3 regions of the Stenotrophomonas sp. STEN008 genome follow, and region 1 is predicted to be linked to each of the others. Evidence: predicted binding sites of a transcription regulator. Region 1 holds the regulator's gene; each other region holds the start of a gene.
The links. The regulator FliA, encoded in region 1, starts transcription of late flagellar genes. The targets are predictions, from matches to a motif close to TAAAGTTTNNCNNNCNNNGGCCGATAA.
Positions count from the first base shown of each region.

Region 2: a site for FliA is predicted at 6,644-6,670, ahead of ACVOME_RS06555 (HDOD domain-containing protein). Genes of this name have one in related genera too.
Region 3: a site for FliA is predicted at 5,004-5,030, ahead of ACVOME_RS17240 (methyl-accepting chemotaxis protein). Genes of this name have one in related genera too.

Region 1 is NZ_JBRRET010000005.1:148,601-158,470, reverse strand. It holds gene ACVOME_RS04525 (chemotaxis protein CheW) at 86-1,081, opposite strand; gene ACVOME_RS04520 (ParA family protein) at 1,078-1,860, opposite strand; gene motD (flagellar motor protein MotD) at 1,865-2,878, opposite strand; gene ACVOME_RS04510 (flagellar motor protein) at 2,880-3,620, opposite strand; gene ACVOME_RS04505 (chemotaxis protein CheA) at 3,722-5,548, opposite strand; gene ACVOME_RS04500 (protein phosphatase CheZ) at 5,551-6,156, opposite strand; gene cheY (chemotaxis response regulator CheY) at 6,156-6,548, opposite strand; gene ACVOME_RS04490 (RNA polymerase sigma factor FliA) at 6,606-7,349, opposite strand; gene ACVOME_RS04485 (MinD/ParA family ATP-binding protein) at 7,346-8,233, opposite strand; gene flhF (flagellar biosynthesis GTPase FlhF) at 8,220-9,870, opposite strand, start outside.
Region 2 is NZ_JBRRET010000008.1:110,119-119,988, reverse strand. It holds gene ACVOME_RS06585 (acyl-CoA dehydrogenase family protein) at 1-52, shown strand, start outside; gene ACVOME_RS06580 (hypothetical protein) at 112-522, opposite strand; gene ACVOME_RS06575 (hypothetical protein) at 669-1,010, opposite strand; gene ACVOME_RS06570 (thiolase family protein) at 1,133-2,308, opposite strand; gene ACVOME_RS06565 (S8 family serine peptidase) at 2,492-5,320, shown strand; gene ACVOME_RS06560 (Glu/Leu/Phe/Val dehydrogenase dimerization domain-containing protein) at 5,379-6,476, opposite strand; gene ACVOME_RS06555 (HDOD domain-containing protein) at 6,757-7,839, shown strand; gene ACVOME_RS06550 (phospholipase D family protein) at 7,843-9,411, opposite strand; gene ACVOME_RS06545 (RNA pseudouridine synthase) at 9,454-9,870, opposite strand, start outside.
Region 3 is NZ_JBRRET010000052.1:8,670-18,539, forward strand. It holds gene ACVOME_RS17225 (bifunctional diguanylate cyclase/phosphodiesterase) at 1-2,019, shown strand, start outside; gene ACVOME_RS17230 (GAD-like domain-containing protein) at 2,103-3,188, opposite strand; gene ACVOME_RS17235 (hypothetical protein) at 3,468-3,686, opposite strand; gene ACVOME_RS17240 (methyl-accepting chemotaxis protein) at 3,785-4,975, opposite strand; gene ACVOME_RS17245 (DNA-3-methyladenine glycosylase I) at 5,205-5,750, opposite strand; gene ACVOME_RS17250 (YqgE/AlgH family protein) at 5,840-6,406, shown strand; gene ruvX (Holliday junction resolvase RuvX) at 6,399-6,866, shown strand; gene ACVOME_RS17260 (aspartate carbamoyltransferase catalytic subunit) at 6,883-7,833, shown strand; gene ACVOME_RS17265 (REP-associated tyrosine transposase) at 7,925-8,416, opposite strand; gene ACVOME_RS17270 (carboxylesterase family protein) at 8,518-9,336, opposite strand; gene ACVOME_RS17275 (hypothetical protein) at 9,407-9,673, opposite strand; gene mgtE (magnesium transporter) at 9,731-9,870, opposite strand, start outside.

The DNA of each region.
Region 1 (9,870 bases):
ATCGGCACCCGCCAGGGGTTCTTTAGGGGGCGGTGAGGCCCTGCGTGCCCGTTCCGACGGGCCCGGGCAACGCGTGGACCCCGCCTCAGTTGAGCAGGCGGGTGGCGTCGAGCAGGATCATCGGCCGTTGGCTGACGCGGGCCACACCACGGAAGAGGTCGTTGGAGATCTGGCAGATGCGGGCGGTATCCGGTGGCTCGATCTGCGAATCAGTGAGATTGGCGACGTCTTCCACGGCCGAGACGCGCAGGCCGATGGTCTCGCCGTCCTCCTCCAGCACCACGATGCGGGTCTGTGCGTCGTCCTCGGCCGCCGCTGCGCCCAGGTGCAGCCCAAGGTCCATCACGGGCACCACCTGGCCGCGCAGGTTCATGATCCCCAGCATCGCCGGCGCAGTGCCGCGCAGCGGCAGCAGGGGTACCGGCAGTACCACCTCCTGCACTTTCAGCAGTTCCAGTGCATAGGCCTGGCTGCCACAGCGCATCCGCAGCCAGCGCGAGGTGCGCTCGTTCGCGCGGCGGTGCTGCGGATGCGGGCTGTTGGCGGGTCGATGGGCCTGCGCCTGCAGTTCCTGCCAGCTGGCAGGGCGGCTGGCGGCGGGTGCTTCGAGGGCGACACGCGGCGGCGCGGCCACTACCGGCGGCGCAGCGGCGGGTGCCGGGGGCACGATCCGCGCGGGCGCCACCGGATCCACCCCTTCGCCGCTGGCGGCGGCCTCGAAGGCAGCCTGCAGCGCGGGGCTGTCGGTGTGGGCCAGCAACGGGCTTTCCGCGCCGTCGGTCTCGTAGATCACCTCATCGGGCAGATCGTCCCAGGTCGGCTGGCGTTCGGCAGATGCCGGTGCAGAGGACTGGCTGGCGGCCTCGAAGGCGGCCGCCAGAGCGGCGTCATCCACGGGCACCACGTCGCTGCTGCCGGTTTCGTAGATGACCTCTGCCGGCAGGTCGTCCCAGGTCGGCTCGCGTTCGGCGATCGCCGCCGGAAGCGCCGTGTTGCCTGCATCGGGGCTGGCCGCCACCGGGGCGATCGCTTCGCCCAGCAGCTCGTCCAGATAGTCGTCCAGCACGCCGGTGGTGTTCATGCGGCTTGCTCCAGCGCGCGCGCATCCTCGCCAAGGATCCAGTTCAGCGCGCGACGGTAGGCCGCGAGCCCGCGGCCGGGATAGTCCTCGCCGACGCTCGGCAGGGTCAGGCCGGCCGCGTTGCTGACCCGCGTGTCGATCGGAATCGCATCCTCCCAGACGCGTGCGCCGTGACGGTCCTGCATGCTGCGCAGTGATTCGTTGCCGGTGCGGGTGCGGCGGTCGAACAGGGTGGGCAGGATCGAGATCGGCAGCGGGCGCCGGCGCGAGCGCTCGACCATTTCACCGGTGCGCACCATGCCGTCCAGCCCGTGCAGTGCCAGCGGCTCGGCCTGCGTCGGAATGATCAGGCGGTCCGCTGCCGCGAGCGCATTGATCATCAGCAGGCCGAGTGTGGGCGCGCAGTCGAGCAGGATGTAGTCGTGCTGGCCCTGGTGCCGTGCCAGCGCGTTCTGCAGCGCCAGGCCAAGGCCCGGCTGGTTGGCGCTGCGGCGCTCCAGCGTGGCCAGTGCCGGCTGTGCGCAGACGTAGTCCAGGCCGCTGACGCTGCTGGTGTGGCAAAGGCTGGACAGCTCGGCCGGAGGTGCGCTGAACAGCTCAAGTACGCCGGTCGGTGGCGGGTCCACCGGCACGCCGAAGGCGCGGCTGAGCGAGGCGTGGGGATCAAGATCGATCAGCAGCACGCGATGGCCCTGCGTGGCCAGGTTGCGACCGAGGGCCAGGGTGGTCGTCGTCTTGCCGACTCCGCCCTTCTGGTTGGCGACTGCCCAGATGCGCATGGGTTTACTCCTTCATTGCCGGGGGAGCGGCGGCGCCGACACGGCTGCCAGCCGGCACCGGTGGCAACTGCACCGGTGCGATGGGGGACGGGGAGGGCACTGTGGCGGGTGTTGCCGCAGGCCCGGCGGACGGGTCGGCCGCGCCGTTGGCGGCGTTCAGGCGCTGGCCCAGCGGGTCGACCGAGTGCGAGGTGTCGGCCAGGATGATGACCATCACCCTCCGGTTGCGGTTGCGACCCTGCGCACTGTCGTTGTCCTCGCGCGGGCGGAACTGGCCGTAGCCGACCATGGCCAGACGCGAAGGCTGCAGGCCCTGGTCGGCGAACAGGTGGACCACGCTGGCGGCCCGCGCGGCCGACAGTTCCCAGTTGGAGGGGAAGGTGGCGGTGGCGATCGGCACGTTGTCGGTGTGGCCTTCCACCCGCACGCTGTTGGGTACGTCGCGCAGCACACCGGCCAGGCTGGACAGCGTCCCGCGCGCGTGCACGTCCAGCGCCGCCGAGCCGGTCGGGAACAGGATGTCGCTGTTGATCTCCACTTCGATCCACAGCTCGGTGCGGCGCACGCTGATCATGCCGCGCTCGATCAGCGGCGACAGCGCGGCGGTCAACCGGTCGGCGATGCTGCTGAGCTGGCGCTCGGCACGGGCGATCTGCTGCTGGTCGTGCACCGAGACCGGCATGCGCATCTGCGAGGCCATGGCCGGCAGCAGGGTAGGGTCGTGCGAGGGTGCCGGTGCGGACGGGCCGATCTTGGTGCCGGACTTGATCACCGAAGGACTGTCCCAGCCGCCCCCCTGCACCTGCTTGTTGCCGACCTGCACCGGATTGATGGTGCGCGGCGCGCCACCAAAGGCATCGGTGAGCGCATCGGCCATGATCCGGTACTTGCCTTCGTTGATCGAGGAGATCGCATACATCACCACGAAGAAGGCCAGCAGCAGCGTCATCAGATCGGCATAGGGGATCGCCCATGCTTCATGGTTGGCGTGCTCTTCGTGGTGTCTGCGGCGGGCCATGTCAGTGCAGGAAGCCGGACAGGTTGGTTTCGATGTTCCGCGGGTTCTCGCCCTGCGCGATCGAGATCAGGCCTTCGATGACCATCTCGCGGTCGCGGCTGTTGTGGGCGATCACTCCCTTCAGCTTGGCGGCGATCGGCAGGAACAGCAGGTTGGCCGACGCGATGCCGTAGATGGTGGCGGTGAAGGCGGCGGCGATGCCATGCCCCAGCTTGCTGGGGTCGGCCAGGTTCTTCATGACGGCGATCAGGCCCAGCACCGCACCGATGATGCCCAGCGTCGGCGCATAGATGCCCATGCCCTCGAAGACCTTGGCAGCGGCCTGGTCACGGTGTTCCTGGCTGCCCAGCTCGATCTCCAGCATGTGCCGGATCGATTCGGGCTCGACGCCGTCGACCAGCAGCTGCAGGCCTTTGCGCAGGAACGGATCCTGCTGCGCTTCCACCTGCGCTTCCAGGCCCAGCAGGCCCTGGCGGCGGGCGATGTTGCTCCACTCGACGATCTGCTGGATCAGCTCGCGACGATCGCTGTGCGGCGGGCGCACGACCCAGCGCACGATCCGGAAGGCATGCCTGAATACGGCGGGTGCGGTGTGCAGCAGGATCGCGGCGATGGTGCCGACGATGACGATCACGAACGCCGCAGGCGACCACAGGGACGCCAGTCCGGCGCCCTTGAGGATGCTGCCGCCGACCAGCGAGGCCAGGGCGAGAAAGAGTCCGATGAGGCTGAGTCTATCCATGGGTCCGGTATCGGCGTGTGTGAATGGGACTTGAGACACCGGTCGATCGCGTACAGACGGTAGTCACAGTTTCTGGTTCGCCGGGCCATGCCCGGCGAGCGTCATCGCAGGCCATCCACGTCGAGGATGAGGGCCATCCGGCCATCACCGATCAGCGTCGCACCGGCGTAGCCGCGCAGGCCGCGCAGGGCCTTCGGCAATGGCTTGATGACCACTTCCTCGCGCCCACGGACTTGGTCCACGACCAGGCCGAAGCGCGCCTCGCCGGCCTGCAGCACCACGATGGTGAGCAGCGCCGAGGCGGCGGGCGTCACATCCAGCCACTGGCGCAGATCGACCAGCGGCAGGGTGTGCGAGCGACGATCCAGCACCGCCCGGCCATCGAACCAGCCCAGCGAGGTGCGCGGTGCATGCAGCACTTCCATCACGCGCGCCAGCGGCAGCGCATAGACGTCCTCGCCGGCCTGCACCAGCAGGGTTGGCAGGATCGCCAGGGTCAGCGGCACGCGGATCAGGAAACGGCTGCCCCGGCCCAGTTCCGACTGGATCTGGATCTGCCCACTGAGCTCGCGGATGCGCGACTGCACCACATCCATGCCGACGCCGCGGCCGGAGATGTCGGTCACCTGCTGCTTGGTGGAGAAGCCGGGCAGAAACACCAGGTGCAGACATTCCTCGCTGCTCAGCCGGGCCGCCGCCTCCGGGTCGATCAAGCCCTTTTCGCGTGCTTTCGCGCGCAGTTTTTCCGGATCGATGCCGGCGCCATCGTCCTGCACCTCGATGCTGACGTAGTCGCCTTCCTGCTGGGCCGACAGACGCACGTGGCCCATGCGTGGCTTGCCCTGTGCTTCGCGCAGATCGGGCATCTCCACACCGTGGTCGATGGCGTTGCGGACCAGGTGCACCAGCGGGTCGGCCAGGGCCTCGACCAGGTTGCGGTCAAGCTCGGTTTCGGCGCCGACCAGCTCCAGGTCCACTTCCTTCTTCAGCGAGCGGGCAACATCGCGGGCGACCTTGGGGAAGCGCGAGAACACCTTGCCGACCGGTTGCATGCGCGTGCGCATCACTGCCGACTGCAGGCGCGCGGTGGCGATGTCCAGGGTCGACACGGCGCGGTCCAGTTCCTCGTCGCGCAGGCGCGCACGCAGGGTCTTGAGCCGGTTGCGCGACAGCACCAGCTCGCCGATCAGGTTGACGATCGCATCCAGCCGCTTGGTATCCACGCGCACGGTGTGCTCGGCCTCGGCCACCGGCTTGTTGGCCGCGGGCTTGGCCGCGGCGGCCGCGGGGCGCGGTGCGGGCAGTGCAGGCGCCGGCGGGGCAGTCACGGGTTTCGCGCCCGGGGCGGCGCCGCCGTGCAGCTGGTCAAGCAGGGCTTCGAACTCATCCTCGCTGATCAGGCCATCGTCGGCCTTGGCCGGCGTCGCCACCGCGGTGGGGGCGTTGCTGCCGTGCAGCTGATCGAGCAGGGCCTCGAACTCGTCGTCGGTGATCAGGTCACCGGCAGCGGGCGCGGCCGCTGCGGGAGCGGCGGCGGCCGGCGCAGCAGCGCCGTGCACGTCGAACTGGGCGATCAGGTCCGGCGGGGCATAGCCGGGTTCGTTGCCGGAAGACACGGCATCCAGCATCGATTGCAGGTAGTCCAGGGATTGCTGTGCGGCATCGAAGTGATGCGGCTGCAGCACCGCCTGGCCAGCGCGGGCGGCGCCCAGTGCCTCTTCGGCGGCATGGCACAGCTCGACCATGGCGGTGATGCCGAGGAAGCCGGCGCCGCCCTTGAGCGTGTGATAGCCACGGAACACGGCGTTGAGCTGGTCGGCGTCCTGCGGCGCCTGTTCCAGCGACACCAGCTGTTCGCCGAGGCGATCCAGGATTTCCTGTGCCTCGATGATGAAATCGGCGGTGATGTCGTCGGATACCGCGCTCATGCTTACAGTCCCAGGTCCGACAACAGGTCGTCGGCGTCGTTCTGAGAGACCGCGTGACGGTCCAGTCCCTTCAGTGCCGGTCCGGCCAGCGCCGGATCGGTGCGATGCTGCTCCGGTGGCAGGCCCAGCGCGCCAAAGCCTTCGTGCACGCGGCGGACGATGCCGACCACGCGACGGATGATCTGTCCGGTCAGGTCCTGATAGCTCTGGGTCAGGGCAATCTCGGTCAGGTTGTGGCGGATGCGTTCCAGCTGCGCATCCTGCCCCGGCTGCAGGCCTTCGGCGCGCAGCTGTTCGGTGAGGCTGCGGCACTCTTCGGCCAGGTCCAGGGTGCGGTGCGTGGCCTGTTCGGTCATCGCCACCACATGGTCCAGGCGCGCGCAGGCGTCGTCCAGCTCGCCCGCCTCGCTGGGGACGGTCGGCAGTTCGCCCAGGGCCTGGCCCAGTTCGCGGGCCAGCCGTGACAGGCCGCTCATCATCGGCTGCGTGCGTGCGGCCACCAGGGCATCGATGCGCTGGCGCCAGGCGCTCTCGTCGCCGGATTCGAGCGCGTCGAGGGCTTCCTGCAGGCGCAGGGCGAGGGCGTTCTTGTCGACCGTGGCGTCCATCAGGCGCTGGCCGCCAGGCGTTCGAAGATCTTGCCCAGTTTCTCTTCCAGCGTCTGCGCGGTGAACGGCTTGATGATGTAGCCGTTCACGCCGCTCTGCGCCGCTTCGATGATCTGCTCGCGCTTGGCCTCGGCGGTGACCATCAGGACCGGCAGGGTCTTGAGCTTGGCATCGGCGCGGATCGCCTTGAGCAGCTCGATGCCGGTCATCACCGGCATGTTCCAGTCGGTGACCACGAAGTCGAACGGCTGGCTCTGCAGCATCGACAGTGCGGCATGCCCGTCCTCGGCTTCGGCGGTGTTGGTGAAGCCCAGATCGCCCAGCAGATTCTTGACGATGCGGCGCATGGTCGAGAAGTCGTCGACGATCAGGATGCGCATGTTCTTGTTCAAAGCGGAGTTCCTTTGTTGTTCAGTCGCCCGCGGTGGCCGTGGCCGCCGCAGGCATGTTCATTCTTCAAGCCCGGCATCCGCGGCCTCGAAGATCTTCAGCCGGCCGCGCAGGCGCAGCACGGCCTGGCCGTGGATCTGGCAGACGCGCGATTCGCTCACGCCGAGCACCGCGCCGATCTCCTTCAGGTTCAGCTCCTGCTCGTAGTACAGCGAGAGCACCAGCTGTTCGCGTTCGGGCAGATGGCCGATGGCCTTGCCCAGTTCGCGGCCGAATTCGCCACGTTCCAGGACCTGCTGCGGTGTGGGTCCGCCCTGGGCGACGGTGTCCAGTTCGCCCTGGTCTTCGATGCGCGATTCCAGGCTCAGCACCTGGCCGCGCGAGGCGTCCTCCATCAGCCGCAGGTATTCGGGCAGTGGCATGTCCATGGCCGCCGCCACCTCGGTGGCACTGGCTGCACGGCCCGTGGTCTGCTCCAGGCGGCGGATGGTGGCGGCCGCATCGCGGGCGCGCCGATGCACCGATCGCGGTACCCAGTCGCCGCGGCGGATCTCGTCGATCATCGAGCCGCGGATGCGGATCGAGGCATAGGTCTCGAACGAGGCACCCTGGTCGGCGTCGTAGCTGCGCGAGGCTTCGATCAGGCCCATCATGCCGGCCTGGATCAGGTCGTCCACTTCGACGCTGGCCGGCAGGCGTGCGGCCAGGTGATGGGCGATGCGCCGCACCAGGTCCGAGTGCTGGGCGATGACCTCGGTCGCCGCCGAGCGCTGGACTTCCCTGTACTGGGCCGCGCCTTTCATGCTGCCACCCCGCGTTGCTTGAGGATGCGCTCGAGGAAGAATTCAACGCCACCGCGTGGCTCGGTGGGGGCCTGCCAGCGGGCGGTGCGACGGGCGATCTCGGTGATCGCCAGCGCCGCCGGGCTGGATGGATAGGCCTTCACCACCGGCTGCTGGCGCTGCACCGACAGGCGCAGCCAGTCATCCTGCGGCACGCAGCCCAGGTAGTTCAGCGAGACATCGGCAAGGAACTTCTCGCAGACCCGGGTCAGCTTTTCATACAGCACGCGGCCCTCGTTGGGGTCGCGCACCATGTTGGCCACCACCTGGATGCGGTCCACGCCGCGCTCGCGCGACAGCACCTTGATCAGTGCGTAGGCGTCGGTGATCGAGGCCGGCTCGTCGCAGACCACGACAACGGTGTCCTGTGCGGCCTGGCAGAAAGTCAGTACGCCATCGGTGATGCCGGCGGCGGTGTCCACCACCATGATGTCCAGCTCGCGTTCCAGTTCGGAGAACACGTTCACCAAGCCGATGTGCTCGGCCGGGGCCAGCTCGGCCATGTGCCGCCGACCGGACGCGGCCGGCACCACCAGCACGCCGTTCGGACCTTCGACGATCACGTCTTCCAGCGAGCAGCGGCCGGCGACCAGATCCGCCAGGGTGTGGGTGGGATTCAGGCCCAGGATCACGTCGATGTTGGCCAGGCCCAGGTCGGCGTCGAGCAGCAGCGTGCGCTTGCCCATGCCGGCCAGCGCCACGGCCAGGTTGGCCGAGACGTTGGTCTTGCCGACGCCGCCCTTGCCGCCGGTCACGGCGATGGTGCGCACAGGGCCGAGCGGCTCGCTGCGGGTGGCCGACAGCGGGAAGGTCTTGGTCAGCTTGGCGTACTCACGCGACGGCATGGTTCAACTCCGGGTTGCAGGGCATATCGGCCGCTCGGCGCAAATCTTCAAGGCGAAGTACAAGATTGGCCGCGCTGGCCCGGTGCAGGTCGTCCGGAACGTCCTGGCCATCGGTCACCCAGGTGATCGGCAGCGCGTGGTCTACCGCCACTGACAGGGCGTTGCCGAAGCGGCCGGTCTCATCCAGCTTGCTCAGCACCAGGCCCTGCAGGTTGGCCGAGCCGAAGCGGCGCACCACCTCGTCCATGTCGCCAAAGCTGGTATTGGCCGGCAGCACCAGCAGAGTGCGGACCTGGCGGGCGGCACGCAGCCACTGCAGCTGCGCGGCCAGGGCGCGGTCACGCGGGCCCAGGCCGGCGGTATCGATCAGCACCAGCTTGTAGTCCTTCAGCCGCTCCAGCAGCTGGTCCAGGTCGGTACCGCTGTTGGCTTCATGCACCGCGATGCCGAGCTGGCGGCCATAGCCGTACAGCTGCTCGCGGGCACCGATGCGCAGCGTGTCGGTGGTGACCAGGGCCACATCGCGCGGCGCGTGCTTCTCGGCGAAGCGCGAGGCGAGCTTGGCGATGGTGGTGGTCTTGCCGGCCCCGGTCGGACCGACCAGAGCGATCACGCCGCCTTCTTCCAGCGGATCGACCGGCGCGATCGGCAGCCTGCGCGAGATCAGGCCCAGCATCAGCCCGCGGCCCCGGTGGGCTTCGGTTTCCAGCGGTATCTGCATGGCCACATCGCGGGCCAGCCCGGCATCGAATCCGTACTCGTCCATCAGGTCCAGGGCGGTCGCCCGCACCGGGCAGCCGCGCAGGCGCTCGTCGGTGAAGCGGTTCATCTCGCGCTCGATGACCTGGCGCATGCCGGCCACTTCGTGGCGCAGCTGGCGGATCTCGGCATCGTCCTGTGCAACCACCGTCAGTACCGGCGTCGGGGCAAGGAGCGGCGCCGGGGCCGGCGCGGTCTCCGCTTCAGCGGCAGCGGCAGGGGCTGGCGTGGTCTCGGCAACGTCCTGCGCGTACGGCGGCTCGGGGTGCACGGACTCGGCCTGCGCAGTGGCCGCAGCGGTGATCGGCAGCGGCGGCGGCAGAACTGCCGGCGCGGGGGATTCGTGATGCTCGTCCTGCGGCGGGTCGATCAGGAAACGGGCGCGGTTGGCGGGCGCCGGTGCGGGAGCCACGACGGCGCTCGCGAACGGCGCGAAGATCTGCTCCGGCAGTGCCGGATCGTTGACGGTGGCACGCGCCAGGGTGGCAGCGAAGCCGGAACTGCCGCGGGTGGGCACGATCTCGTCCGCACTGTCCAGGGTGCGGCCGGTGGCACCGACGGCCGCGCGGGCGAGGGCGGCCACGGCCGATGTGGTGGCCGTCACCGGCTGCTGGGCCGGTGTCGCGGAGCGGCGACGGGTGACCGCGGCGATCACTGCATCCGCGGCGGTGCGCGGTTTCGGCGGCGGCGGAGCCAAGTCGCGCCGCGAGGCTTCCAGCGCGCGTTGCACCGCGCTCTCGTCATAGTTGGCTGCGGCGACGATCTCGACGCCTTCCTCGATCCGGCGGTTGGACAGGATCACAGCATCGGGACCATGTTCCTTGCGCACCAGGTTCATGGCCGAGCGCATGTCGGCGGCGACGAATCGTTTGATTTTC
Region 2 (9,870 bases), on a different contig from region 1:
CCTGCCGGCCGGGTTGGACCTGTCGGAAATCCTGGCGCGCGCGCTGCCGTAGCGTGGAATTCTGTAGAGCGCCGCAGCGTGGCTGCGGCGCTCTGCAGTACCGGACGCGGCTCAGTGCTTGGCTTCTTCCTTGGCCGCGTTCGCCTTCGCGTCATTTGCGACATCACGCGCCTTGTCGGCGACCTTCTGTGCGGCGTCCGCGGTCGCATCGCTGGCGTGTGCAGCGGCGTCGGTGGCGGCGACCTTGGCCTGGTCAGCAGCATTGGCGGTAGCGTCGGCCGCCTTGTCCAGCGCCTGCTGGGTATCGGCCGCCGCCTGCTCGGATGCAGCTGCCGTCTTGTCGGCGGCCTCGCGGGTAGCTGCGGCGGCCTGGTCGACTGCGTCACGGGCGGCGGCGCCTGCGCTGTCGGCAGCCTGCCGCGCATCCCGGCGGGCCTGTTCGGCTTCCGGGCCCTTGCAGGCGGCCAGGCCGATCAGCAGCGAAGCGGCCAGCAGGGACAGGGTCAGCGAGCGGATCTTCATGGCGGTCTCCGGTAGTGCACTGCGGCAATGGATGGGGACGCCAGCCTATTCACGCCCTTGTGAAGGCGGGGTCGCGGAACGCGATGCAAAGAAAAAGCCGCTGGCGAACCAGCGGCTTTTCCAGAACAGCGTGAAGAAAGAAGTTATTACTTCTTGGCTTCTTCAGCAGCGTCCTTGGCCTGCTCGGCGGTGCCTTCGGCAGCCTTGGCAGCGTCCTTGGCCTGTTCAGCAGCAGCGTCGGTAGCGGCGCCAGCAGCCTGGGCAGCGGCGTCAGCCGAAGCGTCAGCAGCGGTGGCGGCGGTGTCGGCGGCCTGCTGGGCAGCGTCGGCGGTCTGGGCGCCAGCAGCGGCGGCCTGATCGGCAGCAGCCTGGGCTTCGGTGGCGGCTTCGTTGGCCGAAGCAGCGGCGTCCTGGGCAGCTTCCTGCTTCGAGCAGGCGGCCAGGGCCAGAGCCAGGGACATCGCGACCAGCAGCTTGTTGATGCTCATTGTGTGAATCCTCGTCGTTAGATTAGGCAACGCGCAACTGCGCGCCGACAACATGATGACAAGCCACGTTTGGCTGTCAAGCGATCCCGCATTCATTTTTGCGAAATCGCAGTTAAACCTTTTTAAATCAATTCGATGGCAATTGCGGTCGCCTCGCCACCACCGATGCACAGGGTGGCAATGCCGCGCTTGCCACCGCGCGTGCGCAGGGCGTTGACCAGGGTCACCACCAGGCGTGCCCCGGATGCGCCGATCGGATGGCCCAATGCGCAGGCCCCACCATTCACGTTGAGCTTGTCATGGGGAATGCCCAGTTCGCGCATCGGGGCCATCGCCACCACGGCGAAGGCTTCGTTGATTTCGAACAGATCCACCTGGTCCAGCGACCAGCCGGTCTTCTGCAGCAATGCGTGGATGGCGCCGATCGGTGCGGTGGTGAACCACTCCGGCTCCTGCGAATGCGTGGCGTGGCCGACGATGCGTGCCAGCGGGGTGATGCCGCGGGCCTTGGCGTCTTCCTCGGTCAGCAGCACCACGGCGGCGGCGCCGTCGGAAATGCTGGACGAGCTGGCAGCGGTCACGCTGCCGTCCTTCTTGAATGCCGGGCGCAGGGTCGGAATCTTGGCGATGTCCGAGCGGCCGGGCTGTTCATCGGTGTCGACCTCGACCTCACCCTTGCGGGTGGCCACCTTCACCGCGACGATCTCGTCGGCGAACGCACCGTTGGTCTGCGCCGCCTGCGCGCGCTTGACCGATTCGATGGCGTAGGCGTCCTGCTCCTCGCGGCTGAACTGATACTTGTCCACGGCGCATTCGGCGAATTCACCCATGGCCTTGCCGTCGTAGGCGTTGACCAGGCCATCGTGGGCCATGTGGTCCACCGCCTGGAAGTTGCCGAAACGGTTGCCGGTGCGCGAGTTGGGCAGCAGGTGCGGCGCGTTGGACATCGACTCCATGCCGCCGGCAACCACGACCTTGGCCGAACCGGCCTTGATCAGGTCATGCCCGAGCATGATGGTCTTCATGCCCGAGCCGCACACCTTGTTGAGGGTGCTGGCACCGACGGACAGCGGGATGCCGGCGGCGATCGCGGCCTGGCGGGCGGGCGCCTGGCCGAGGTTGGCCGGCAGCACGCAGCCCATCAGAACTTCGGAAACGTCGCTGGCCGGGACACCGGACTGCTCCAGCGCTGCGGCGATGGCGGCCGCGCCGAGGGTCGGGGTCGGCACACCGTTGAACTGGCCGAGGAAGGAGCCGATGGCGGTGCGTTTGGCGGCGGCGATGACGATGTTGGACATGGCAATCTCGTTGATGCGTAAGCAATGTTCGGAAAGGAGACCGGGGGGCGTTGGATGCGCTCCGGTTTCCCGGCAGACTGCGTGGGGGTCGGCCCAAGTATAGAGGGTCGGGGATGGCTGCCGCTGGATGGCGCCGCATGCCCGCCGGGATGAAGGCGGGCCAACGTTCATGGGATGGAATCGATGGAACGCACGACGATGGCACGGTCGGTCCTGGCAGCGGCGCTGGCGATGGCGCTGACGGCGTGTGGGGGCGGAGGTGGCGGTGGCAACGTGCGCGTTGACCCGCCGCCCACCACGCCGCCGCCTGCACCGCCGCCGCCGACCACGCCGCCCCCGCCCAAACCGCTGGAGCCGGCCTTCGATGCGCACCTGTCGGTCACCCATGCGGGTGCCGCGCAGGCCACCGGTGCCACCGGCAGGGGCGTGCGCATCGGCATCGTCGATTCGGGCGTGCAGCGCGCGGCCGCCGCGTTGAACGGGCGGGTAGTGGCCAACCTCACCTACATCGACCCTGCCCGCAACAATCTGGGCGTGGACGATGTGGTCGGCCATGGCACTGCCGTCGCCAGCCTGGCCGCGGGCGCAGCGGTCGGGCGCTGGCCCGGCGGCATCGCGCCCGGTGCGCAGATCGTGTCGGCGCGGATCATCTCCGACAAGCCGCCGGCAGACGACGGCAGCGGCCAGGGCAATTCCTTCAGCGGCACCCTCGGAGTGGCCCAGGTGCACCGCGACCTGATCAGCTACAACGTCAAGGTGATGAACAATTCCTGGGGCGGGCTGTACTGGACCGACCTGCCCACCACCGCCCAGGTCGCCGGCGAGTACCGGCCTTTCGTCATCAATCACGGCGGGCTGGTGGTGTTCGCCGCGGGCAACGATGCGCGCAGCGAGCCCAGCAGCCTGGCGGCGTTGCCGGGCCAGGCGGGCGTGGCAGGCTCGCGACCGGCTGCGGATCTGGAGCGCGGCTGGCTGGTGGCCACGGCCGTCGATCCCTACGCGCCGGACACGCTGGCCGGTTACGCCAATGCCTGCGGCCAGGCGGCGCGCTACTGTCTGGCGGCGCCGGGCAGCGCGGTCTATCCGGATGACGCGGGCACCAGCTACTTCTGGAACTACGGCACGTCCTTCGCCGCACCTCTGGTGTCGGGCGCAGCCGCGCTGGTGTGGGAGCGGTATCCGTACTTCGACAACAACCTGGTACGGCAGACCCTGCTCGGCACGGCCAAGGACATCGGCGCCGCCGGCGTGGACCCGGTGTTCGGCTACGGCCTGCTCGACATCGGCAGGGCCATCAACGGGCCGGGACGTTTCGACTGGGGCGACGTGATTGCCAATGTCGACGCAGCATCCACCGGTTCGGTCTGGAGCAACGACATCGTCGGCAGTGGCGGCCTGGTCAAGCAGGGCGCTGGCGTGCTGGCGTTGACCGGCAACAGCAGCTACAGCGGTGCCACCCGCATCGAAGGCGGTGTGCTGTCGCTGCGCGACGGCGGCGTGATCCGTTCCAGCGTGAGCATCCTGCCGCAGGCCGATCCATCATCCAGCGGCCTGCAGTTCAATGGCGGCACGCCCCGCGTGGTCGGCAATGTGACCAACGGCAGCAGTGTGTTCCTGACCACTGCCAACACCACGGCGACCATCGAAGGCAACTACGTGCAGCAGGCCGGCGCACAGCTGATGATCGCGCTGGGGGCCAACGCGCTGCAGGTCACCGGCAGCGCCCGTCTGGACGGTGGCGTGCACGTCCACGGATTCGTCGATGGCTACGTGCCGCAGGACGGTACCCGGCAGGATCTGATCCATGCCGCAGCCGGCCTGACCGGCACCTTCAGCACCGCGGCCACATCCAGTGGCCTGCAGGGGCTGGCCCTGCTGCAGACCAGCTATGGCTATGACAGCAACAACGCATGGTTGAACCTGACCCGGATCAGTGTCACCGCCGCTGCGCGTGGGCTCAATGCCGGTGTGCAGACAACTGCGGCGCGGCTGGAAGGCGCGTTCGTCGAACTGGACGGCAACCACGCGTTGCAGGATTCACCATTCGGTGGCGCAGCGGCCGGCCTGCAGCGCAGCACGGGCTTGGCGGCCACGCTGGAGAGCCTGTCCGGCAAGGCCCACGCGCGTGCCGAGGCGGCGGCCTTCGACAGCATCGACATGTCGCGACGCGCGGTGGCCGCCCGTTTCGATCGCGTGCAGGCTCTGCCTGCGCTGCGCGGTGCCTGGCAGAGCACGTTGGGTGAGGCAGGGCAGGGCAGTTTCGCCGGCAGCGCGACCGACAGCCGGGGCTGGATGGCCGGTCAGGACGTGCCGCTGGGCAGCCATGGCCTGCTGGGCATGGCGTTCGGTGAAACACGCAGCAACGGTGGCAGTGCCTTCAACGGTGACCGCGGGCAGGACCGCCAGGCGCAGGCGCAGCTGTATGCCGGCTGGAGCGTTGGGCACGGTTATGCATTGGCACAGTTCGGCACAGGGCGGTTCACCCGCGAACTGGACCGGCAGCTGCTGCTGGGTGCAGGTGCCTACGGCGTTTCCGCGCGCTACGGCGGTCGATTCAGCAGCGCCAGTGTCGAAAGCGGCTATCGCTTCGGCACCGTCGGCGCGTCGTTGACACCGTATGTCGGTGCCAGTGCCACGCGGGTGGATACCGCGGCGTTCAACGAGCGCGGCGGCTTCGGTTTCGGCCTGCGGGGTGAAGCCAATCGTGCGCAGCGCAGCCAACTGCTGGCGGGGCTGCGCGGCGAGCGCGGCTGGGGACGCTGGACGCTGCGCGGGCACGCCGAATGGCAGCAGCGCCTTCAGGGCGGCGCCGGGGAGTGGCAGGCCAGCTTCGTCGGTGTCGACGCGTGGGCACCGTTGCCAGGTGCCGACTCACCGCGTGGCAGCGCCCTGCTCGGGCTTGCGCTGGAGTCGTGGTGGGGGCGGAGTGGCCGTCTGAGCCTGGGCATCGATCAGCGTGTCGGCGGTGATGACGCACGGCAAGCGGCGCTGCGTTACAGTGCCGGGTTCTGATCCATCATGGGGTTGCCGGCGCCCGGAGGGGCGCCGTGCCGAGGCCCGGCAGGGGCGGTCAACCGCCGCGCAGATTGCCCAGGCGCGGGGTGCTGCGGCCCAGCGGCATCTTCAGCTTGCCGATCGACAGGATGCGGCTCTCGGCGATTCGGTCGGCCGCACGTTGCGGCGCGATGTTCTCGCGCTGCGACAGTTCAAAGATGCGTGTCAGGTTGTGGTAGATGCTGCGGATCAGGCGCATCGCGCGCTCGCGGTTGTAGCCATCGATCTCCAGCGACACGTTCATCACGCCACCGGCATTGACCGCGTAATCGGGTGCGTACAGGATGCCGCGCGCGTGCAGTTCATCGCCGATTTCCAGGCTGGACAGCTGGTTGTTGGCGGTGCCACAGATGATCTTGGCCTTGATCCGCGGCAGGGTGTCGGCATTGATCGAGCCTTCCAGCGCGCACGGCGCGAAGACGTCGGCATTCACTTCGTGGATCTCGTCCGGCTTCACTGCTTCGGCGCCGAAATCGCTGACTGCGCGATCGACCAGGGCCGCGTCCAGGTCGGTGACATACAGCTTCGCGCCGCGGTCGCGCAGCAGCTTGACCAGTTCCATGCCGATGTGGCCCAGGCCCTGCACTGCGATGCTGGTCTTGCCCACTTCCTCGTGGCCGAACTTGAAACGCATCGACGCCATCAACGCCTGCAGCGCGCCGTAGGCGGTGAACGGTGCGGGATCTCCGGAGCCGCCATGCACCTGGTGGACGCCGGTCACGAACTGGCTTTCCAGGTAGATGTTCTCCATGTCGTTGACGTCGGTACCGACGTCTTCGGCGGTGATGTAGCGGCCACCCAGCGAATCGACATAGCGACCGAAGGCGCGGAACAGGACTTCGGTCTTGTCCGCTTTCGGATCGCCGATGATCACCGCCTTGCCGCCACCGACATTGAGGCCGGCCAGCGCATTCTTGTAGGTCATCGTCCGGCTCAGCCGCAGCACGTCGGCCAGCGCTTCGTCGGTGCTGGCATAGGGACGCATGCGCACGCCGCCCAGGGCCGGGCCCAGGGTGGTGTTGTGGATGGCGATGATCGCCTTCAGGCCGGCGTCATGGCTGTGGCAGAACACCACCTGTTCGTGGCCGGTGGTGGCGAGGGTTTCGAATAGCATGGCGTCTCCGATGGTGCGAACGGCGGCGAACTGCAGCGAACGACCAGTGAACGGTAGGGTCCCAAAACAAAAAAAGCGACGTCGTCGGTGCAGGGGGACGGGTCGCGCGGCGCCATTCTAGTCCATTCCCCGAGTGTCTGCCGTCGACGTCGACGGGCACTGCGGGTTAAAGAAGATGAAAGCGCGGCCGATGCTGCGTCGATGGCCAGTGGCCGGATCGTGTGAAGAGACAGAGACGGGCCATGGCGAGCGCAGTACGACATCGACAGGATCACGGCCGGTGACGCTGGCCTGGGCACGCAGGGTACGCGGCTGGCTTGCGTCGCTGACCGGCGCGGCGCCGTCGCGTCTGTCGGCGGGGCCGCGTCAGGCGGTGGCCGCTGCGGCTGCCCGCCTGCAGGGAGACCCAGTGCCCCCGGGAGAGATCGCCGCGCAGCTGCAGCGTGGCCTGCACGCGCTGGCGCTGTACCCGCGACTGGCGGGCGAGCCCGGCCCTGTCGATGCCGCCAGCGCCGGACTGGCGCAGGCGGTGGCGGACGCGCTGCAGGATCGCGACTGGGCGACGCGGCAGCTGCCGCGCCGGCCGCAGCTGCTGCCGCAGCTGATCCAGACCGTCAACGATGATGCCGCCTCGGCACGGGTGATGGCGGCGATCATCGGCCAGGATCCGGTACTCACGGGCAACCTGCTGCGTATCGCCAACAGTCCCGCGTACAAGGTGCACGAACGCCCGGTCGAGAGCCTGCAGCGGGCGGTGACCCTGGTCGGCACGGAAGGCGTGCGGCAGATCATCAGTGCGGTGCTGGTGCAGCCGGTGATGCAGGTTCAGTGCGAGCGGTTCCCGCAGTTCAGCACGATCACCTGGGAGCACGCCCTGCTGGCATCGCGTGCTGCTGCCGACCACGCACGCAGCGTGAACTCCGGCGATGCCTTCGCTGCGCAGTGGCTGGGCCTGGTGCAGGGACTCGGTGCGGCGCTGGTGATGCGCCAGCTGCTGCAGGAAGCCCAGGCGCGCGGCGAGGACGTGCAGCCGGCCCTGGCTCTGCAGCTGCTGCAGCAGTGGTCGTTGCCGCTGGCACAGCGGGTGGCCGCCGCCTGGGAGCTGCCCGACCCGGTACACCAGACCCTGGCGGCCGACGCCTCGGGCCCTCTGTCCGACAGCCTGCGGCTGGGCAGCGCAGCGGCGGCGGCGAGCCTGCTGTGCCGGCATGGCCACTCCACCCAGGGCCGCATGCTGGCCCTGCTGGAGCAGCTGCCGTCGGCTCCGCCCCATGCGCTTCGCTGGATCTGGCGGCGCCTGCATGGTCGCAGCGTGGAAACACTGGACGACGCCCCGCATGAAGGCGAGGCCAGGGCACACTGAGCGCTACAGCTGCGATTCCACCGGCAGCCAGCTGATGATCCGCGACAGCCAGCGCTGGCGCCGCGTAGCACCTGGCTCGTCCTCCACCCAGCGCGGCGGAGGCTCACGCTCCAGCCAGCGCAGCCGATCGCGGTTGTCCACTGCCAGCCACCAGCTGTGCCTGGCGTCGGCCAGGCGCAGGTACTCGTCGCGCAGCTGCGCGCCCAGCACGGGATCGTCGAACAGCACCCCCATTTCGGTGTTGAGATAGGCCGAGCGCGGGTCGAGGTTGAAGGAACCGACGAAGCCACGGTGGTCGTCCACCAGGAAGGCCTTGGTGTGCAGGCTGGCCCCGCTGCTGCCGAACAGGCCTGCATCGCCCGCCTGGCCCTGTGCCTTCAGCTCATACAGGTGCACGCCGGCGTTCAGCAGGGGCACGCGGTAGCCCATGTAGCCGCCGTGCACGGCCGCAACGTCGTTGGCGGCAAGGGAGTTGGTCACTATGCCCACGTGCACGCCGCGCGACGCCATTGCCGAGAGCCCGTCCAGGCCCTCGTTGCCCGGCACGAAGTAGGGCGAAATCAACAAGGCCTTGCTGCGCGCAGACTCCAGTTCACCGATCAGCCCGGTAACGAGCCAGCTGCCGCGGTCGTCGTTGCGGTGTTTCATCGGCGGATCCGAGACGATGCGCACGGTGCTGCTCCAGTGCAGCGGCTCGGGGCTGGGACGCTGCCGATGGCGTGATTCGGCCACGCGCGCAAGATAGGGCCGGGCAGCATCGCGCTGCGCTTCATGGTCGGACTCACGCACCAGAAGGCGAAGCTGCGCGTCGGTATGGAAGGCCAGCGCGGAGACCGGAATCGCCGCCGGGCTGTTCCAGTAGTCGTCGAATATCCGGTTCGCCTGTGCAACGGCAGGGCCGGCGACCAGCAGGTCCAGGTCCTGGAAGTTCACATCCGTGCGCGCGCTGAAATACTCCTCGCCGATGTTGCGGCCACCGACGATGGCAACACGGCCATCGGCGATCCAGCTCTTGTTGTGCATGCGGTGGTTCACGCTGAAGAAGCGCTGCACCATCTCCACCATGCGCAGGATGCCGCTGCGGTTGCGGAACGGATTGTAGAGCCGGATCTCGATGTTCGGATGCCGGTCCAGCGCCATCATCAGCGCGTCCTTGTCCTTGGCATTCATGTCGTCCAGCAGGATGCGCACGCGCACCCCGCGCTCGGCGGCGTCATGCAGCGCTCTGGCCATCAGGTGACCGATCAGGTCGTCGTGCCAGATGTAGTACTGCAGGTCCAGACTGCGCCCGGCCTGCGCGGTGATCATCGCGCGCGCCGCGAATGCATCCATGCCATCGCCGAGGAAGGCCACGCCGGATTGCCCGGGGTGCGCCTCCTGCAGCGGCACGACCTGCTGGTCGATGCGGGTCTGCGCCGGTTGCAGCGGCAGTACGTGCGACGGCTCACCGTGCGCCTGTGGCGTCAGGTGGTCGGCCAGCAGCAGTCCGGACAGGACCAGCAGCAGGAGGATGGCGAAGATGATCGCAACGACGCGCAACAGGCGTCGCCACACAGGCGCAGGCGGGCTCATGGCCCCATGCTAGTGGATCGGCGTGCCGCGCGGCGGCGCGCGTCAGAACCGTTCGTCGCTGCCCACGTAGCGCCACTGTCCCGGCGGCAGCGGGCCCAGTGCCACCCGGCCGATGCGCAGGCGGCGCAGGGCGGTGACCTGAAGGCCAGCGGCAGCCACCGCGGTCTTCAGGCCCTTGGCCGTCAGCCCCTTGCCGGCGAAGCGCAGCCGCTGCTCGCTCTGCCAGCTCACCTTGGCCCCGCCCGACTCCTGCTGCAGCCGGGCCAGCAGCCAGGGGCCCCGTTCCGGCCCGCCTTCTGCCACTTCGACCAGATACTCCTGTTCGGTGCGGCCGAGATTGCGCTGCAGGTGGGCCAGCGTGGCCGGGTCCTGGCTGACCACGACCAGGCCGCTGTCTGCCGCGGGCAGGGACGCAGCCAGCTGCAACCCGTGGAAATGGCGCTGCAGTGGCCGGATGCC
Region 3 (9,870 bases), on a different contig from region 1:
TTCTGGTGGTCGCCCGAACTGCGTTCGCTGCTCGCACTTGAGCCCGGCAACGTGCCCGGCCAGCGACGCTGGCTCAAGCAGCTGCATCCGCGTTCACGTGGAGCGCTGCGGGCAGCCTGGCGCCGCTTGTGGCGCGATGGCCGCTCCGCCAGCCTCGAACTGGAGCTGGCCCGCGGCAGCGGCGAACCATCGCTGCATCTGCGGCTGTGGATGCAGCCGCTGCTGGACGGCGAGGGCCAGCCCAAGCGCCTGCTGGGCCAGGTGCAGAACATCACCGAACAGCACCAGACCGATGCGCTGATCCGCTGGCGTACCGAGCTGCTCAACCGCGTTTCGGCCCTGGGCCGCATCGGCGGGTGCGAGATCGAGGTGCAGACCCGGCACATGCAATGGACCGAAGAGTGCTATCGCATCCACGGACTGCGCAAGGAGCCGATCACCCTGGACCAGGCGTTGGCGCTGTACACCGAGGACTCGCGCAGTGCGTTCGAGGCGGCGCTGGGCCGGATTGCCGGTGGCGGACTGCCCGAGCAGCTGGATCTCTGCTTCTATCGTCAATCGGGCCTGCGCGTATGGGTGCAGGTGCTGATCGAGCTGGATCGGCGCGATGGCCTGCCGCCACGTTTCGTGGTGCTGTTCCGTGACATCACGCGAGAGCGCGAGGCCAATGAGCGAATCGAGCTGCTGGCCCATTACGACCTGCTGACCGGCCTGCCGAACCGGGTGCTGCTGGGCGAGCAGACGGCTGAAGCAATCGAGGAAGCGCGTGATCGCGGCACCTCGCTGGCGATGCTGTTCATCGACCTGGATGGCTTCAAGACCATCAACGACAGCTTCGGCCATGCCACCGGTGATGCGCTGCTGAAGGCGGCGGCCACCCGACTGCACCAGAACCTGCGCAACAACGATCTGTTCGGCCGCTTCAGCGGTGACGAATTCATCGTGGTGCTGCGCGACCTGGCCGAACCGGAAGACGCTGGCCACGTGGCGCGCAAGCTGATCGGCTCGCTGGCCGAGCCGCTGCGCCGCGGCGATACCACGCTGAAGGTGGGGGCCAGCGTGGGCATCGCCATGCTGGGCGATACCCAGACCGATTTCGATTCACTGCTGCGCGCCGCCGATGCCGCGATGTATGCGGCCAAGGAAGCCGGTCGCAACACCTACCAGTACTACAGCCAGGATGCACTGGCCCGCATCCAGCGCCGGCTTGAGCTGGAGCATGCACTCCATGGCGCGATCGAGCGCGAGGAGTTCAGCCTGGCCTATCAGCCGCTGCTGCACGCCCACCTTGGCGAGCCACCGGCCATCGAAGCACTGCTGCGCTGGCATCGACCCGGCATCGGCTACTGCAGCCCGGCCGAGTTCATTCCCATCGCCGAGAAGTGCGGTGAAATCGTGCGCATCGGCGACTGGGTACTGAACGAAGCCTGCCGCCAGGCCACTGCCTGGGACAGAGCCGGTCTGCACTTCGACCGCATCGCGGTGAACGTCTCGGCCGTGCAGCTGCGTGATCGCGGCTTCGCCGAGCGGGTGATCGAGATCTGCCATGCCCATGGCTGGCCGCCACAGCGCTTGGAACTTGAGCTGACCGAGTCGGCGCTGATCCGTGACACCGACATCCTGCGTCATTGCTTCGACGTGCTGGAACGGCATGGTGTGCCGCTGGCGGTGGACGATTTCGGAACAGGATTCTCCAACCTCAACTACCTCAACCGGTTCCCGGTGGGCCGCCTGAAGATCGACCGCAGCTTCGTGCAGGGCATGCTGCACGACTCGGGTACGGCCGAGGTGACCCAGGCCATCGTGCACCTGGGCCACGCGCTGGGCATGAAGGTCGTGGCCGAAGGTGTGGAAACGCACCAGGAAGAAGACATGCTGCGCCGCCAGGGCTGCGACGAGATCCAGGGCTACCTGTACTCGCGGCCGCTGAGCCCGCGCGACCTGGCGCAGTGGCTGCGCCAGCAGCATCAGTCACCGTCGCGCACGGACGCCGGCAACGAAGCGCTGCTGGTGCGTTGACGACCTGCGCTGTCCGGCACGTGCTCTGGTAGGTGCCGACCTTGGTCGGCATGCACGCAGGTACATCCTCCATGTGTCAGCAGTCAGCGACGCTGCGCAAGCTCTGCGAGCACATCCAGCGCCTTGCGTTTCACCAGGCGGTCTATCCGCCAGCCGTGCTCTGGCACGGGCTCCGTCGAGGTGTAGATCTCTCCGTCGCCCAGCGGCCCCAACATCTCACGGACTCGCCAGAACATTGGCTCCTCGTCCTCGGTCAGGACATCCAGCTCAGGATCATCCAATGTCAGCAGGAAGTCGTGCAGGCTCCTGTTGCGGACGGCGTTGCTTGCTGGGAGAGTCAGCGCTGCAGGCGCGCATAGGTAGCCTTCGTGTGGTTCAAGCGTGAGGTCGACGCCAGTCTTCTCGCCACAGATCAGCATCTGGCCGAATGGCGAGATCGCATATACATGAAGGTTGTCCTTGTCCCGCGGCGGACTGCCTGCCAGAAGGGCAGCCAGGACGGTTTCGTATTGGGCAGGATCGACCATAGTCAGTCGATCATCGTGATAGCGCGCCAGGCCGTCGCGCTGCCACAGTGCAAGTAATGCATCCGGGAGCCTGCCCTTCCAGAGGGCCAGGGCGGTGTCAGTGACAGGTGTACCTGGAGTGCTGGCGCAGAGCTGATCCAGAATGCTCTTCACGAAGGGATCGGATGTATCGGAATCCGAGACTGCCGAGCAACTCTCCAGCTGGTCCCTGGCTTCCGAATCTCCAGGCAGCAGGTCGAGAAACGTCAGCATGATCTCGGCTCTTGCAAGCTCCCGGCTCCAGTCCTGAGCTGAAATGACGACCGCCCTGTCTCCGCAGACGAGCAGCAATGTGCCCGCTGGAAGGCTCTGCCATGGCTCGTCCAGTACCAGATAGCGCTCGGGTGTCTCGTCGCCATCATCGTCCAGGACGATGACCTTGGGACCCTCCTGCAGGCAGCCCGCGGAGACCTCGACCGTTGCGTCGATCACCCCCGCGTCAGGGTCGTATGCGTCGATTGGAGCAGAATAAGGGTGCTGGAACGCTCCGAATGTCTGCAGCGCCTGCTGAAGCGTCGCGAGGGAATCGGGATCCAGGGTCAACGGGTCGGGGGCAACCGGAAGCTGCAAGGCAAGCGAAAGGCAGAGGGCGGCGCTGGTCATCGGGCTGGGCTGATCTGAACCGAAATCGGTCCGGCACGATGAAGGGTGCGTTGATCGCATTCCATGCAAGAAATCCGAAACTCATGCATCCCCGGAACCATCCATGCGTGGTGGGGAACTGTCATCGTACGCAATCGTCAGCTGCATCCGCAGCGCCTGTACGGGGCCGCTCCAGCTCCGCTAGAGGAGGAAAGACGCAGGGCCAGAAGCATCGGCCCGAGCACGCGTGCCTTCTGGCCGTCGCACATTGAGCTCGCCCCATCCACGCACGCCCCGGCACTACTTCAGGGCATCTCCATCCAACCCCAGGTCCCAGGCCATGCCCAGCAGTTCGCTGGTGGTACCGGGCGAGGGCGAGCGCGCATCGGCGAGCTGCTGCAGCTCGCGGATCTCCTCATGCGCGACCTTTTCCAGCTGCTGCAGCTGTTCTCGCACGCTGGCGTTGCGCGGGCGTTCGATGTCGGTGAGGGAGGAGGGCGGGGCGCTGATCAGGGCCATGGGGCGCGTACAGGATGCATTCGGCGGTGGATCACAGGCAAAGGCCCCGGTCGAGCCGGGGCCTTGCAGACTGCCGGAGAGGGCAGCGGACACGCGTCTCAGAACAGTTCGACGGTACCGGCGCCCATGTTCTGCTGGGCGACCGGCTTGTGCGGCGGGCGCTCCCATTCGTTGCGCAGTTCGCGCAGACGGTTGCCGGTGCGCTGCAGCGCGCTGGCGATCTCTTCGTCGAAGACGCCGCCATTGCGGTGCAGCAGTTCCTGCAGGGCCACCGCTTCGCGGTTGATCGCGGTCAGTCGGTCGAGGTGGGTATGCACGCCACCCAGCGCCTGCGTGGCGATATCTTCGAACTGCAGCGCGCGCACGGCCTCGGCGACGCTGCCGTCGATGGCACGCGCACACTCGGACACCTCGCGCATGCCTTCGCCCAGAGAAGCATTGATCTGCGCCACGTTGTCCAGCATGGCCGCTGCTTCCTGGCGTGCTTCGCGGGAGCGGTCCATGTCGCGCGAAGCCATGTGCGAGACCGTCTCGCGGACCTTGGCGATGGCGTCCTTGGAGCTGTGGGCCAGCTTTCGGATCTGTTCGTTGAAGGTGGTCGAGCGCTCGGACAGGTTGCGCACTTCGTCGGCGACCACCGCGAAGCCGCGGCCGGCCTCGCCGGCACGGGCTGCTTCGATGGCGGCATTCAGCGCCAGCAGGTTGGTCTGGTCGGCAATCGACTTGACGTCTTCCAGCAGCGCGAAGATGCCGTCCAGGTGCTGCGCCATCTGGTCGATGTGCTGCACGGTGGTCGAACTCTGGCCGCTGACCTGTTCCAGCGCTTCCACCAGCTGCTCCATGCGATGGCTGGCATGCTGGGCGAACCGCGCAACGTCGAGGCCCGCACTGCCTTCATCGCCGGCACGGTCGACGATGCGCGACAGCGCCTGGCTCTGCTGGCGCGACTTGCGGTTCATTGCATCGAAGCTGCCGCCCAGGCTCGATACCGCCTGGCGGATCAGGTCGCGGGCGCGTTCCACTTCACCGCGCGAACCGTCGATTTCGTTGCCGACGAAGCTGCGCAGTTCGGTCAGCAGCTGGTCCTGCTCACGCAGGACGCGGGCCTGTTCCGGTGAGCGGTGCGCCTGGGCGCGGGCGGTCCACCACGCAAAGCCCAGCCAGCTCAGCGTCATCGTGGTCAGGATCGCCCAGCGCAGGGCGGCCGGCCATTCGAAGCCGATGGCGAAGGGGAGCAGCAGGGTCAGGGCCAGGGGGGCGGCCAGACGGATGAAAATGCGTGAGTACATGGACGTTCTCGGGAGGTGCACGGAGGATGTATCGGCCGTGTGCCCCTTCTCTTTAACGTCGATGCGCTTTCTGAATGCGCCGGATTTCCGGCGCCGGACGCTCGCCGGGCATGGCCCGGCGGTACCCGGCAGCGCTGCGCGACGGTCAGGCCATGCGGTAGCGCCGCGCCATGCCCGGCGGATGCAGATCAGCGGGTGGTAGCCCCGGGCCATGCCCGGCGGGTCCGGTTCAGCGGGCGACGGCCTGCAGCCAGGGCGGTGACAGCTTCAGCAGCCGCGCATGCACCGGGCAGTCTGCGGCGTGCGCACCCGGCAGGTAGCCCAGGCTCATCAGGAATTCGCCGGTGATCTCGCCGCCGGTGAAGCGGAAGGTCTTCTTGAACAGCTTCACCCAGTCAGCCTTGCTGCGTGGGTGATGCGCGTCCAGCCAGGCGGCGAAGCTGCCGTGGTCCGCACGCAGCTGCTGGATCACCTGTGCGTTGTGGATCGCGGCAAGCACCTTCAGGCGATTGCGGATGATGCCCGGGTCCGAGAGCAGGCGCTCGATGTCCTGCTCGGCATAGGCCGCGACCCGGTCCACGTCGAAGGCATCGTAGGCCGCGCGGAATCCTTCCCGCTTCTTCAGGATGGTCTCCCAGCTCAGGCCGGCCTGGTTGATCTCCAGCACCAGCCGCTCGAACAGCTCGCGTTCGTCGCGCTGCGGGAAGCCGTACTCGTGCGCGTGGTAGTAGTCGTGCACCGGGTGGCCGGGGGCGATCAGGCAATATCCGGACAAGGCGAACTCCTGCGGTACGGGGTGGTCATTATGCGCGCCGTGACCGGCAGGTGCAGGCATCGGGGGCGGCCAGCGGCTAGAATGGCGGCATGCCCGCAACTCCCACTTCCCTTGCCGATCACCTGCTCGTCGCGCTGCCGTCGCTGCTCGACGCGACCTTTGCCCGCAGCGTCGCGCTGATCTGCCAGCACGACGAGAACGGGGCGATGGGCGTGCTGGTCAACCAGCCGTCCGAGTACACGCTGGGCGAGGTGCTGTCGCAGATGGACATCGCCACCAGCGATGGCGACCTGCAGGCGCGCATGGTGCTCAACGGGGGGCCAGTGCATCCCGAGCGCGGGTTCGTCATCCACGACGATGCGCGGCCCTGGGATTCCAGCCTGACGGTGGGCGATGGCCTGTACCTGACCACGTCGCGCGACATTCTCGAAGCAATGGCCCGCGGCGAAGGCCCGGCCAATGCCGTGGTGACCCTTGGCTGCGCCGGATGGGGCGCCGGGCAGCTGGAAAGCGAGCTTTCCGAGAACAGCTGGCTGACCGTGCCGGCCGACGCCGAACTGGTGTTCCAGCTGCCGCTGGAGCAGCGCTGGCAGGGCGCTGCCTCGCGCATCGGCGTGGATCTGTTCCGGCTCACCGATTACAGCGGCCATGTCTGAGCCGGCCGCCCTCCGTCGCGATGGCACCGTGCTCGGCTTCGATGTCGGCGCGCGACGGATCGGTGTGGCCATCGGCAGTGCCTTCGCCGCGCATGCGCGTGCCGTGGCCGTGGTCGACGTGCACGGCAACGGCCCGGACTGGGCGGCGATCGAACGCCTCATCAAGGAATGGAAGCCCGATGGCCTGGTGGTCGGCGATCCGCTGACGCTCGACGGCCAGGACCAACCCAACCGCAAGCGCGCGCAGGGCTTCGCCCGCCAGCTGCGGGAACGATTCAAGCTGCCGGTGGTGATGATCGACGAGCGCTCAAGCTCGGTGGAAGCCGCCCGCCGCTTCGCCGTCGAGCGCGCCGAAGGGCGCAAGCGCCGCCGTGATGCGGCCGCGCTCGATGCGGTGGCTGCGGCGGTGATCATCGACCGCTGGCTGTCCTCGCCGGACGACGCCACTCCCATTCCCTGACTGCACGATTCCCGCCATGACCGCCCAGCAACTCGATGCCTCCGGCCGCCTGCGCCACCTGCTGACTCTTGAGGGCCTGCCCCGCGACACCCTGCTGCAGCTGCTCGACCGCGCGGGGCAGATCCGCGACGCGGCGGTCGGCCGCGTCGGCAACAAGCGGCACGTGCTGGCCGGTTCCGCGGTGTGCACGCTGTTCTTCGAACCGTCCACCCGCACGCGCAGCTCGTTCCAGCTGGCCGCGCAGCGCCTGGGCGCCGACGTGCTGAACTTCGATGCGTCGACCTCGTCCACGCGCAAGGGCGAAACCGCCTGCGACACGCTGCGCAACCTGGAAGCGATGGGCGTGCGCGGTTTCGTGGTGCGCCATCCCGATGATGGTGCCGTGGCCGCACTGGCCGAAGCGGCGGGCGAGGGCACCGCCCTCGTCAACGCCGGCGATGGGCGCAGTTCGCACCCCACCCAGGGCCTGCTGGACATGCTGACCCTGCGCCAGGCCAAGGGCCCGGATTTCTCGAAGCTGAAGGTGGTGATCGTCGGCGACGTGAAGCACTCGCGCGTCGCCCGCACCGACCTGCACGCACTGCGCACGCTGGGCGTGGGCGAGATCCGCGTGTGTGGCCCGCAGTCGCTGCTGCCGGACGACGAAACCCTGAAGGGCTGCGTGGTGGGCGAGGATTTCGACGCGATGCTGGAAGGGGTCGACGCACTGATGATGCTGCGCCTGCAGCGCGAGCGCATGGAAGAAGGGCTGGTGCCGTCGCTGGAGCAGTATCACGACCAGTACGGCCTGACCCGCGAACGCCTGGCCCGCGCCGGCAAGGACGCCGCGGTGCTGCACCCCGGCCCGATCAACCGCGGCGTGGAAGTGACCGACGATGTGGCCGATGGCCCACAGTCGTGGGTGCTGCGCCAGGTCGCCAACGGCGTCGCCGTGCGCATGGCCGTGTTGGAAACCCTGCTGGGCTGAACCCCGCTTTGGCAGGTGCCAACCTTGATTGACACACTTACCGCGCGGCTTGTCCGCGCACCGCTCTGGTAGATGCCAACCTTGGTTGGCACTATCCATCCGCGCCCAAGTTGTCGAGCGGATCACACGAAGCGCCAAGCTCCCATTCGCACCATGCATGGGGATATTGCCCAAGCCGCGTCGTCAGCCCGGCCCTGATCGGATTTCCCATCAGATACATCGCATGCCGGTGCAACGATTCGTCAGAGCGGATCGCATGATCGTGATAGCAGGCCTGCCAGAAGCGCCCGACTCGCCCCAGCAACCGGTTTACCTGCTGGGCGGTGCGCGACTTGAAACGCTTCATGACGGTTTCCAGCGTTCCCGCACGTAGTTCGACCAGCCAGTGGATGTGGTCGGGCATGACCACGTACGCAATCGAGCGGGTGAAGCCTTGCTGATCCAGTCGCTGGAATTCGCGGACTGCCAAGGCGGCCGCTGCGGCGTTGGTGAAGAGCGGCGCGCGGTCATGGACGACGGTGGTGAGGATATAGCTGAGGCCGATGCTGGAGCGACGACCGAGCAGGAGACGTGTGTTCTGCATGGAGCAAGCATGGACGGGCCTGCTTCCAGTGAGCATCGGGGAATGGGTTGGTTTCAGGTAGGCCAGTGCCAACCAAGGTTGGCAACTACCGAAGCTATGGCTCATCGCTTCTGCGCGAACAACCACGTCCACATCGCCGCATCGGCGTAGGTGGCATCCCAGGCGTTGTGGTTACCTTGCGGATACTCGGTGTAGCGTACGTCGGCGGCGCCGGTGGCCTGGAACGCGGCGTGCAGGCGGCGGTCGTCGTCTGGTGGCACCACATCGTCAAGCGCACCATGGAAGATCCAGATCGGCGTGTGCCGCAGGCGCTGTGCAATCGCGGCATACGGATCGGCTTCGTTGGCGACCTGCTCCACGAACAGGGTCGGCCGCACCGCGCGGGGGGCCAGCACCGCACCGCAGACCGGCACGATCGCCGCGAAACGGCGCGGGTCATCCAGTGCGATGTTCCAGCTGCCGTAGCCGCCCATCGACATGCCGGTCAGGTACTGCCGGGCCGGGTCGGCACCGAACTCGGCGAGGGTGGCGTCGAGTGCGGCCAGGGCCACCCGGTTGTTGCGGCCGCTCCATTCCTCGTGCCCGGGAACCTGTGGGAACACCACCAGCGCCGGGAAGTCGCGGTGGTCGCGCAGGTACGGGCCGAGCCCGGCGTGGGTCTGCTTCACGCCATCGCCGCCGCGCTCGCCAGAGCCGTGCAGGAACAGGATGACGGGCACATCGACCGGCGCGGCACCCTGCTGCGCCGAACCACGCGGCTGCAGGCCCGCCGGAATGAACACCTGGTAATAGGCCGTACGGCCATCCACCTTCACCGCACGCGCCTCGAAGCGTCCGTGCGCCCGTTCGGCGGTGCTGGCGCAGCCTCCTACCATCAGGACCAGCAGCAGCGGCAACCAGCGTGCAAGCAGACGAACCATGAGCGCGTTTCCTGATCTGGAATCGTTTTCATGGTAGTCCAGTCGCGCCTGGCCAGCATCGTGCAGCGCGTCACTCGGGCCGGGGGGCGCTGGCGACGATGTCCAGCTGCTCCTGCGCTTCAGCGTTGCCTTCGGCGGCGGCGGCCCGTACCTGTGCCAGATCCGGGTGCAGCACCACCAGCAGCGGGTTCTCGCACACCGGGCAGTCGTACTCGGTGGCGTCCTCGTCCAGCTCCATCACCATTGCCCGCGAACTGCCCTTCCATTCGCACGCGGCACAGGTATGCAGCTGGTCGCGCCAACCCGGCTGGAAGTAGTTTTCGATCGTGGTTGCCATGGGGTGTTCCAGTGGGAATGGGCCCCGCGCCCCGACCGGGGGCAGGGCGCAGGTCGGTCAGTGCAGCAGCACCAGGGTGGCCAGGCCGAGGAAGGTGAAGAAGCCCATCGAATCGGTCACGGCGGTCAGGAAAATACCGCTGGCCAAGGCCGGATCGAAGCCGAAACGTTTCAGGGTCAGCGGCACCAGCACACCGG